Regions from separate parts of the Rhizobium sp. BK112 genome, predicted to be linked through region 2. Evidence: predicted binding sites of a transcription regulator. Region 2 holds the regulator's gene; the other holds the start of a gene.
What was found. The regulator LexA, encoded in region 2, represses DNA repair genes until DNA is damaged. The targets are predictions, from matches to a motif close to TGTTCNNNNTGTGTTCNG.

Region 1 (4,789 bases), on a different contig from region 2:
GAGTGCCGCAGAAGCGCGAGCGCGTCGTGTTCGTGGGCTTCGTCGAGGGTATCGACGCGGACTGGTGTTTCCCGCGGGAAACCCATTCCCTCGACGCGCTCCTCCACGACCAGTTCGGGAGCGGCGAATACTGGGAACGACACCGCGTCGCCTCCAAGGATCGGGTCATCAACGAACGCTACAAGGCTCGCGGCGAGCGGTTGGCGGAAAAACCAACGGAACAAGCCTGGCGGACCGTTCGCGACGCCTTGCAAGGCCTGCCCGAACCGCATGCGAGGGATGGCGAGACGGGTATCCATAATCACCGGCTTCAGGCCGGCGCGCGCGGCTACGTCGGCCACACGGGCAGTTCGTTGGATGAACCGGCGAAAACGCTCAAGGCCGGTGTCCATGGTGTTCCAGGCGGCGAGAACATGCTGCGCCGGGCCGACGGGAGCGTTCGGTATTTCACCATCCGCGAAAGCGCCCGCCTGCAGGCCTTTCCCGACAACTATGTCCTGCACGGCGCTTGGAGCGAGGCGATGCGCCAGCTTGGCAACGCCGTCCCCGTCACCTTGGGGGAGGTCGTCGCGAAATCCGTTCGTGCTCACCTCGCCGCGTCCATGACACAGCCGGGACGGGCATGAGCGGCGGCACCTATAATCCGCTCGACAAGCTGAACCTGGGAAAGTCCGTCGCCGAAGCCTTGCTGGATCAAGCGGATCACCCGCTCGCCGACATTCCGCCGTTCGATGGGGCGGGAATCTACGTGATCTATTATTTCGGGGATCTGCCGCTCTACCGGCCGATCGCCGAAGCGAACACCGAAGGGCCTCGCTGGCCGATCTATATCGGAAAGGCCATACCCAGCGGCTCCAGGCGAGGTTCCAGCCTGTTTTCCGAGGCAAGAGGACGCTGGCTCTACAACCGGCTTTCCGAGCATAGGGAAACGATCGCCTCGGTCGAGAGCCAATCTCCTGACAATCTCAAGTTATCGCATTTTCGAGCCAAGTTCCTGATCGTCGACGACATCTGGATTCCGCTCGGTGAAAGTCTCCTGATCTCGACTTTCAAGCCGCTGTGGAACCGAGTGCTCGACGGCTTCGGAAACCACGATCCAGGCTCCGGTCGATACAACGGCCTTCGGCCACTTTGGGACGCGCTTCATCCTGGCCGCAGCTGGGCCATGAAGTGCCGTGAACGTCCCGAGAGCATGGATGAGATCGTGCGGAAGGTGACCGCTTTTCTCGAGGAACACAGCCCCCCAAGAAGCGGCCACATGCGGTTCGCGACCTGATCGAAGCGTTCTCGCGCATGGTACCGGCCCGAGCGAACTTCGGCTTGATATGCGAACTCGCGCACCACCGGGATCCGGCCGCTGGGCCTGCCTGCGAAACGCCACTCCCCGATCGTTATCGATCAACGCAATCCTCGGAAGAACGTGATCTCAGGTGTGATCAAGCCTACAAATTCTCTCTCAAAACTGCGAGTAGACGGTTCGAGATCTTTCGCCTATCGATTTCTTATGAAATCGTCGCTTGAACATATGCCGCTTCGCAAGCAGCGAGAACTCGGCCGGGTTCTCGCAATCCTTCACGAGGAATTCGAGGATGCGCTGAAGGAAGGCACGGCCGATTTCAAGAAGCGGGGCAGGATCCTGAAGATCATCCTCTTCGGCTCCTACGCCAAGGGTGGATGGGTCGATGAACCTTTCACCATGAAAGGTTATCGGTCGGATTTCGATCTCTTGATCATCGTCAACAACCGCAAGCTCTGCGAGTTTGCCGAGTACTGGCACAAGGCAGCCGATCGGCTGATTCACGAAGCCTCGATCGAAACGCCGGTGAGCTTCATCGTCCATTCCAGACGTGAGGTGAATACCTACCTCAAGGAAGGGCAGTATTTCTTTTCCGACATCAGGAAGGAAGGCATCGTCCTCTACGAACTCGACGATGAGCCGCTGGCTGAGCCCGAACCGCTTTCGTTGGAGGATCGGCTCCGCGTCGCGAATGAACATTTTGAGCAAAGGTTTAGCGAAGCCAGCGCATTTCTTGCAACAGCTGAATTTCAACTCAGCAAGTCGGAAAGGACCGGGGACGCCTGGTCAAACCTGTCCGCATTCAGCCTGCATCAAGCACTCGAACAAGCCTATTCCTGCGTTCTGCTCACTCTGACCAATTACGGCCCACCATCGCACAATATCAAATTTCTGCGCTCGCTCGCAGAGGAACAGGACCGTCGCCTGGCGGAAGCCTTTCCGCGTGATCAGCACAAGGAACGCGCATGGTTCAACACATTGAACGAGGCCTATGTGAAGGCGCGCTATTCGAAACATTATGAGATCAGCGAGGAGGCGCTCACCTGGCTGAGCGAGCAGACGACCGTGCTGCTCGGCCTAGTCAAGACGGTTTGCCGCGACCACCTGGAAAAGGTCAAACAAGCCAGCCACTAGGAGTAGACAGCCCGGCTCACGCCACTCAATCGATGAACTCCTTGGCCCTCAGTGTGCACCGATTGCCTTGGATCAAACTCAAAAATGGCTTCAATAGGCCCGAGGGTGAACCTACCCGGCAGACCTTGCGCCACCGCGACGGTGCGCATCATCGCCTGTAGGGCGCCCGTCGTGCCGGGATAGGCTCCGGCGCCGGGCATCACGCGACCGGCCGTCCAGGACGCGTTGATGAGAATGCTGCCATCGGCCAGAAACGGCAGGCATTGCTTGATCGTGAAGAACGTGCCGCTCAGGTTGGTCGAGCGATTAGCGCGTCGAATTCGTCGCTTCCGCGACGGCTAAGGGCTTGAACTGGCCAAGCACGCCGGCGTCGGCGAACATGGCATCCAATTTCCCGAAGCGGGTTATCGTCGTCTGGGCAGCCGCCTCGTTGTCGGCGATGTCGCAGGCAATCGCGATGGCGGTGCCGCCGCCGGCCTCGATCTCCGATTGCAATTGGCTGATAGGCTCGGGCCGGCTGCCCGATAGAGCGACCTGAGCGGAATTGCTTCCTCCGCTCAATGAGATGCCGCCTTTACGTCCGATCAGAGGCCGACGATAGAGTCCAACGCGACGATCGACACGCAGCTGGAACCGGGCACTAACTGGAACGTTTAGAGAACGAATTCAGGAGGCCGTTATGAGTGACAATCCGAAAACCAACCCATCGTCCAACACACAGAAGGACCCCGACGACTGGGTCAGCGGCGACGAGCCGATGACCGGGGCGCAGCGATCCTATCTGAAGACCTTATCCGAACAGGCGCACCAGCCCGACGCCTACGTGGAGGATCTGACCAAGGCGGAAGCGTCCAAGAGGATCGACGAACTAAAGCAGTGGCTCGGTTTGGAATGAGCGCCTGCGTGCGATAACGAATTGGTTGAATCCGAAAGCCGAGGGCGGAACACACCGCGCCATTTTGATCGCACGACGGCGAAAGGAAAAGACCAAGTCAGACCTACAACTCGGCTCAGTTCCTCCGCGCGAATTTCCGCGCAAAGAACTTGCTCGGTGAGCCCGGCGTGGTGATCGCTGTGAGCAACATCGACGATCCTGGTTCCCGTAGAGAGCCCGATGTCAAGACGCGGCGGTGCCGCTGGGCCGCTCGCTCCGGTCGCCCAGAGATTGCGGAAACCGTGCCCGCACCCTCGATTAGATTGTGCCGCCCCGAGCACGGGAGAGGGCGCCAACATCGCCTGTTCAAGCATGCCCGCAGGCATCCCATGTAGGGAAGGAACTATATCTCGGAGATGGAGTTTACCGGGACATTCAAGATCCTGGGAGGATAAAATGAAAAAACTGGTCATCTCTGCGGCAGCGCTGTTTCTGTCACTCGGAGGAGCTGCGGTCGCGCAGACGACGACGGTCGTCGTTCCTGGCGAGGTCAGGACCTATGTCGAAAAACAGGAAACACCGTCCGTCACCTTTGAAGGTGACGTCGCAGTCGGTACGGCATTTCCTGACACGGTCGAGATCCACAAGATCCCCGATCAACCTGATTACGGTTATGTGGTCGTCAACAAAAAGCGTGTGCTCGTCAATCCGAAGACCCGCACGGTGATTGAGGTCATCAAATAAGTTGGAAGCATCGCGGGCCTGCTTCCCAGGCCCGCGATTCCTCTATCATTGCACCTTCGTCCGCATTAGGTGCCGTTCGCTCGGGCCGCGAGAGTTGAATTCAGCTTGGCATCCACCGCAGCCAGCCGCATCAAACGACGTCGCAACCGCGGGGTTTCCTTTGGGCATTCCAGACACGAAGGAGCAAGTTGTTCGTCGAATTTCGACCTCATCGTCCGCGGTTGATCTTGCCGGCTTGTCGTCCCGAGGCGAAGACAGTGTTGTATTCCGCGCAGACCCTTCTCGAGCACAAGCCGAACCACGAAACGCGGGTCGCTTCGTAATATCGGCCGAAGCGTCAAGAGTGACAGAAAGGTTCTCCGCGCTTCTCGGAATTCCCAAAACGCATATTTTTGCGTGGCGTCGATTGCGCTTCCGATCGCGTATCGGGGGAGCTGCGGATTTGCGGCCAGCGAGCGCCTGACGACTTCCAGAGCACTTTTGCCCATTCGCAGGTGATCGGAAGACATGCTGCCGGGATGCTTTCGATATCCCACCAGCCGTTCGGGAACGACTTCTATGAAGTGGCGTGCGGCCAGCTTGAGCTCGAAATCGAGGTCTTCGCAGCCTCCCATACCGGCTGCTGCATATGAGCTATCGAACCCACCTATCGCAAGCGCGGCGTTCCGCCGGACGAGAAGCGCGCTTCCATTCCCTATATACTTAACGTTCAGATGCCGGGCATAGATGTATCCTCTTGC
Region 2 (4,789 bases):
CCGCCTTCGTCGCCGACATTGGTGTTGTGGCCCTGTGCGGCAAGTTCCTTGCGGAGCGTATGGAAGACTTCCGAACCCATGCGCACGGCTTCGGCGATCGTATCGGCGCCGACCGGCAGGATCATGAATTCCTGGAAATCGATCGGGTTGTCGGCATGGGCGCCGCCGTTGATGATGTTCATCATCGGCACCGGCAGCAGGCTGGCGGAAGCGCCGCCGACATAACGGTAGAGCGGCAGGCCGGAGGCCTGGGCGGCAGCCTTGGCGACGGCGAGCGACACGCCGAGGATGGCGTTGGCGCCCAGGCGCGACTTGTTCGGCGTGCCGTCCAGCTCGATCATGATGTTGTCGATCTGGATCTGGTTTTCGGCGTCGATGCCGCCGATCGCATCGAAGATCTCGGTGTTGGCGGCGTCGACCGCCTTCTGGACGCCCTTGCCGAGGTAGCGCTTGCCGCCGTCGCGCAGTTCGACCGCCTCATGCGCGCCCGTCGAGGCGCCCGAGGGAACAGCCGCACGGCCCATGCTGCCGTCTTCGAGATAGACATCGACTTCGACGGTGGGATTGCCACGGCTATCGAGAATCTCGCGGGCGATGATATCGGTGATTGCAGTCATGGGTTCTTCCTGCTCAGTGGGTGATAAGTCGTTCGAAACCTGTCTTAATCGAAGGCGAGCAAATTACAATGCCGCAATTGCCAGCCTTCGAACCAGCGTTCCGATGTGGGCGAAAGCGCGTCGCGATCTCTAACATTCGCTTGGTCCGCGCCTTGCTCTTTGGTTTTGCGCGACATGCTTATAGCGCGATCGTGTCAGACTGTTGAACGTCAAGCTGGGTAATCAGGCCTTGGCGACCGCATCGAAGGCAAGCAGCTTTTCGAGGAGCCGCGGCATGTCCTTGAGATAGACCATGTTCGGTCCGTCGGAAGGCGCATTGTCGGGGTCCTGATGGGTTTCGAGGAAGACGCCGGCAATGCCGGTCGCCACCGCTGCGCGCGCCAGCGTTTCCACGAATTCCCGCTGGCCGCCCGAGGAATCGCCCTGCCCGCCCGGCTGCGCCACGGAATGGGTGGCGTCGAAAACAACGGGAGCACCCATCGACGCCATGATCGGCAGCGAACGCATGTCGGAAACCAGCGTGTTGTAGCCAAAGGAGGCGCCGCGCTCGCACAGCAGCACGTTCGGATTGCCGCTGGCGTTGAGCTTCTTCAGGACGTTTTTCATATCCCAGGGAGCGAGGAACTGGCCCTTCTTGACATTGACGACGCGGCCGGTCTTGGCGGCGGCGATGAGAAGATCGGTCTGGCGGCAAAGGAAGGCCGGGATCTGCAGGACATCGACGGTCTTTGCCACCTCGGCGCATTGTTCGGCGGTATGAACGTCGGTCAGGACGGGAAAGCCGAATTCCTTCTTGAGGTCGGCAAAGATCTCCATGCCCTTTTCAATGCCGATGCCGCGTTCGGCCGAAAGCGAAGTGCGGTTCGCCTTGTCGAAGGAGCTCTTGTATACGAGGCCGATGCCGAGCTTTCCGCAAAGCTCCTTCAGCGTGCCGGCCACCATGAAGGCGTGGTCGCGGCTCTCCATCTGGCAAGGGCCGGCAATCAGCGACAGGCGGCCGGTGTTGGAAAAGGTGACCTGGCCCTGGCCCTCGCCGATCTTGACTTGGGAATTCGTATCTGTGCTCATCGTGTTTCCTCGAAGGCGAAAAGCGTGCCCTGCCCGGGCGCGGGCTTCACCAGAATGCGATTGTTCATGCGCGTATATGTCACCCCGTTAGCAGCCAAATGCGCTTCTGTCACGGCAAGATCGGCGACAGCGAAGAGAATCGCCCGGCCGCGCAGGCCGCGGTCGGCGGATGGGACGGCGACCTCGAAATAGGCCTCCAAACCCTCCGGCGTCATCAGGCTGATTTTCACATTCGACGCCGCGATCTTGACGCCGAAACCGGTGTTCTCGACTGCCGATTGCGCGCTGGCAAGACTGACGAAGGCGGCGAAGGCAGCCGCATCGGGCGCGCAAAGCACCACCTCGGCAATGCCGGTGACGCCATTGGCATGCGCCTCCAGCGCGCCGCGGTCGGCCGGCAGCGGATTGACGCGCTCGACGGTGAAGAGAAAGAGATCGGGCGCGCGCAGGTCGCCGGCAAAGGCCAGCCTGAAGCCGGCAATGCTCTCAGAACCATCCGGCATCGTCATCGGCCGGCTGAACGCCAGCATCTCGCCGGCGCTCGCTCCGTCGCCGACGAAATTCCGATGATCGATATCGGCATCCTCGCTGCCGAAGGCCACCGCCGAAAGCCCTTCCTCGCCGCAGCGGAATCGGAAGGCGCGGTTGCGGGCGGTGAAGACATTGCCTTGCCGCGCCGATGCTTCACTTTCCCTAACGCTCGCAATCCCGAGCGGCTCCAGATAGGTCTTATCGGCAAAAAAGACGCAGGCATTCTCCGTTCCGAAGGGATGACGCGCATCGGCGGCAACGGTAAAGCCCAGCTTGCCGAGCCTCTCGCGCGCCAGATCGATATTGACGACCGGCAGCACGACATGATCCAGCGGGCGTGGTTTGGCGGAATGCTCGTTCATGGTATCCCCTCTCCTCACACGGCAGAGATGTGCGACAGTGCCGCGCAAGGCAAGACTTGTCGGCCAATCCGGCGAATGAAAATAAAAATCTCAACGAGTTGGCGCCAAGTTTTACGGAAATTTAGCTACTTGCGGAACACATATGGAACATATAGTGTCTGTTCTGGATTTGTTTCAATCACGGGGTCACAACGTCGATGCTCACGCGCAAACAACAGGAGCTTCTCCTCTTCATTCATGAGCGCATGAAGGAATCCGGCGTTCCGCCGTCTTTCGACGAAATGAAGGACGCCCTGGATCTCGCTTCGAAGTCCGGGATTCACCGGCTGATTACTGCGCTCGAGGAGCGTGGCTTCATTCGCCGCCTACCGAACCGGGCCCGCGCACTCGAGGTCATCAAGCTTCCGGAGGCCTATAGCCCCAGCATCCAGCCCCGGCGCGGCTTTTCGCCGAGCGTCATTGAGGGCAGCCTGGGCAAGCCCCAGCCGGTCGCCACTCCCGCTCCTGCAAAACCCGTCGCCGACAATGGCAACTCAGTCTCCGTGCCGGTCATGGGCCGGATCGCCGCCGGCGTTCCGATCTCGGCAATCCAGAACAACACCCACGACATCGTCGTTCCGGCCGATATGCTCGGCTCCGGTGAACACTACGCGCTGGAGGTCAAGGGTGATTCGATGATCGACGCCGGCATTTTCGACGGCGACACCGTGATCATCCGCAATGGCAGCACCGCAAGCCCTGGCGACATCGTCGTTGCTCTCGTCGACGACGAAGAAGCGACGCTCAAACGCTTCCGCCGCAAGGGCGCCTCGATCGCGCTGGAAGCGGCCAACCCGGCTTACGAGACCCGGATCTTCGGGCCAGACCGCGTCAAGGTGCAGGGCAAACTCGTCGGCCTTATTCGCCGCTATCACTGACACCCTGCAGGCCGGTTTCGACAAAGCTGTTGCTGCGCCAGTCATAGGCGCGATGGCGGATCCATGGCCGCCACAGATCATCGAATGCGGTTGTGACCTCCATGCCGGCCTCCGCGAACCGCAGCTCGACGGAACCGGTCCGGCGCAACGTCTCGCCGGTGAAGAGCGTCGCGCCTGAGCGGCAGCTGTTGAAACGCAGGCGGACCGACGTTACCACGATATCGGCCGCATCGCAGGCCGGAGCGAGATAGGCGGCGTTGTCGATGACGGCGACCACATGACCGTTGCCAAGCCTTGATATGCACCAGGCCTTCTTGACGCAGGAAAAGCGGTTTGCGTCACCGCCGGCTGCAGCCGCCCGCATCGCCGCCCTCGCTTCGTTCTGCTGATCGCGGGAGAGCTTGACGCGGCGGTCCTCTCCCGCTGGCGGGACAGCAGGACCATCCAGCATCTTCGGCGGGTCATGCGCCGGCAGGACCAGCGCGCGCTGCCATTGGTCGAAGATGAAATCCGGCGGGTTTTCACGGTTGGAGGCCATTGCCGCCGCCTCGACGACCGCGACGAGACTGCCATCTTCCGAAATCACCAGATCCGGCGGCCGGGGAACCGGCAGAAGCAGCAGGATGAGCGTTGCGACTGACATGATCGACGTGCCCATATGGCGCAGCCGAGTGCGGAGCAGCGTCAGCAGCAGGAAGCCTGCCACGGCGACCGCGAAATACCAGGCGGGCAAGCGGCCGATGCCGATGTCGCCACCCCAGCCGGACACGGTCTTGGCGACGGCGATCACCAGATCGAGGCCGAATCCGACAATCTTCCAAGGCAAAACGTCCAGACCGAAAGGCATGAGCAGCATCGCCAGCAACCCGGCCGGCATGATGATGAAGGAGATGATCGGCATCGTCGCGAGGTTTGCCGGCAGGCCGTAGGCGGTCAGGCGATGAAAATGCTCGATCGAAAACAGTGCGGTGGAGAAACCGCCGATCAGCGAGGTCAGGAAGACACCGCCGAAGAACCCCGCAACCGCGACGAAAGGCCTGACGATCGGCAGCTTCAGGAAGGCATTCTCGCGGACGCGCCGATCCTTCCACAGCTGATAGCCCGACACGAGCGCCAAGGTTGCGGCAAAGGACATCTGGAAGCTCGGCCCCAGGACTTCGGAGGGCGAAATGACGAGGATGACGAGCGCGGAGAGAGCGACATTGCGCAGGCTGATCGACGGCCGGTCAAAGAAGACGGCAATCAGCATGATGGCCATCATGATGAAGGCGCGTTCGGCCGAGACCGCGAAGCC

Region 1: the regulator LexA is predicted to act here: its motif matches at 3,077-3,094, upstream of FHT75_RS30615 (DUF3072 domain-containing protein).

The regions. Positions count from the first base shown of each region.
Region 1 covers NZ_JACHYZ010000016.1:33,277-38,065, reverse strand. The annotation lists gene FHT75_RS30635 (DNA cytosine methyltransferase) at 1-626, shown strand, start outside; gene FHT75_RS30630 (Eco29kI family restriction endonuclease) at 623-1,276, shown strand; gene FHT75_RS30625 (nucleotidyltransferase and HEPN domain-containing protein) at 1,505-2,431, shown strand; gene FHT75_RS36055 (SDR family NAD(P)-dependent oxidoreductase) at 2,738-2,992, opposite strand; gene FHT75_RS30615 (DUF3072 domain-containing protein) at 3,111-3,326, shown strand; gene FHT75_RS30610 (DUF1236 domain-containing protein) at 3,762-4,049, shown strand; gene FHT75_RS30605 (glycosyltransferase family 2 protein) at 4,115-4,789, opposite strand, start outside.
Region 2 covers NZ_JACHYZ010000005.1:180,366-185,154, forward strand. The annotation lists gene eno (phosphopyruvate hydratase) at 1-617, opposite strand, end outside; gene kdsA (3-deoxy-8-phosphooctulonate synthase) at 840-1,685, opposite strand; gene FHT75_RS16275 (VOC family protein) at 1,682-2,578, opposite strand; gene lexA (transcriptional repressor LexA) at 2,776-3,495, shown strand; gene FHT75_RS16285 (ComEC/Rec2 family competence protein) at 3,476-4,789, opposite strand, start outside.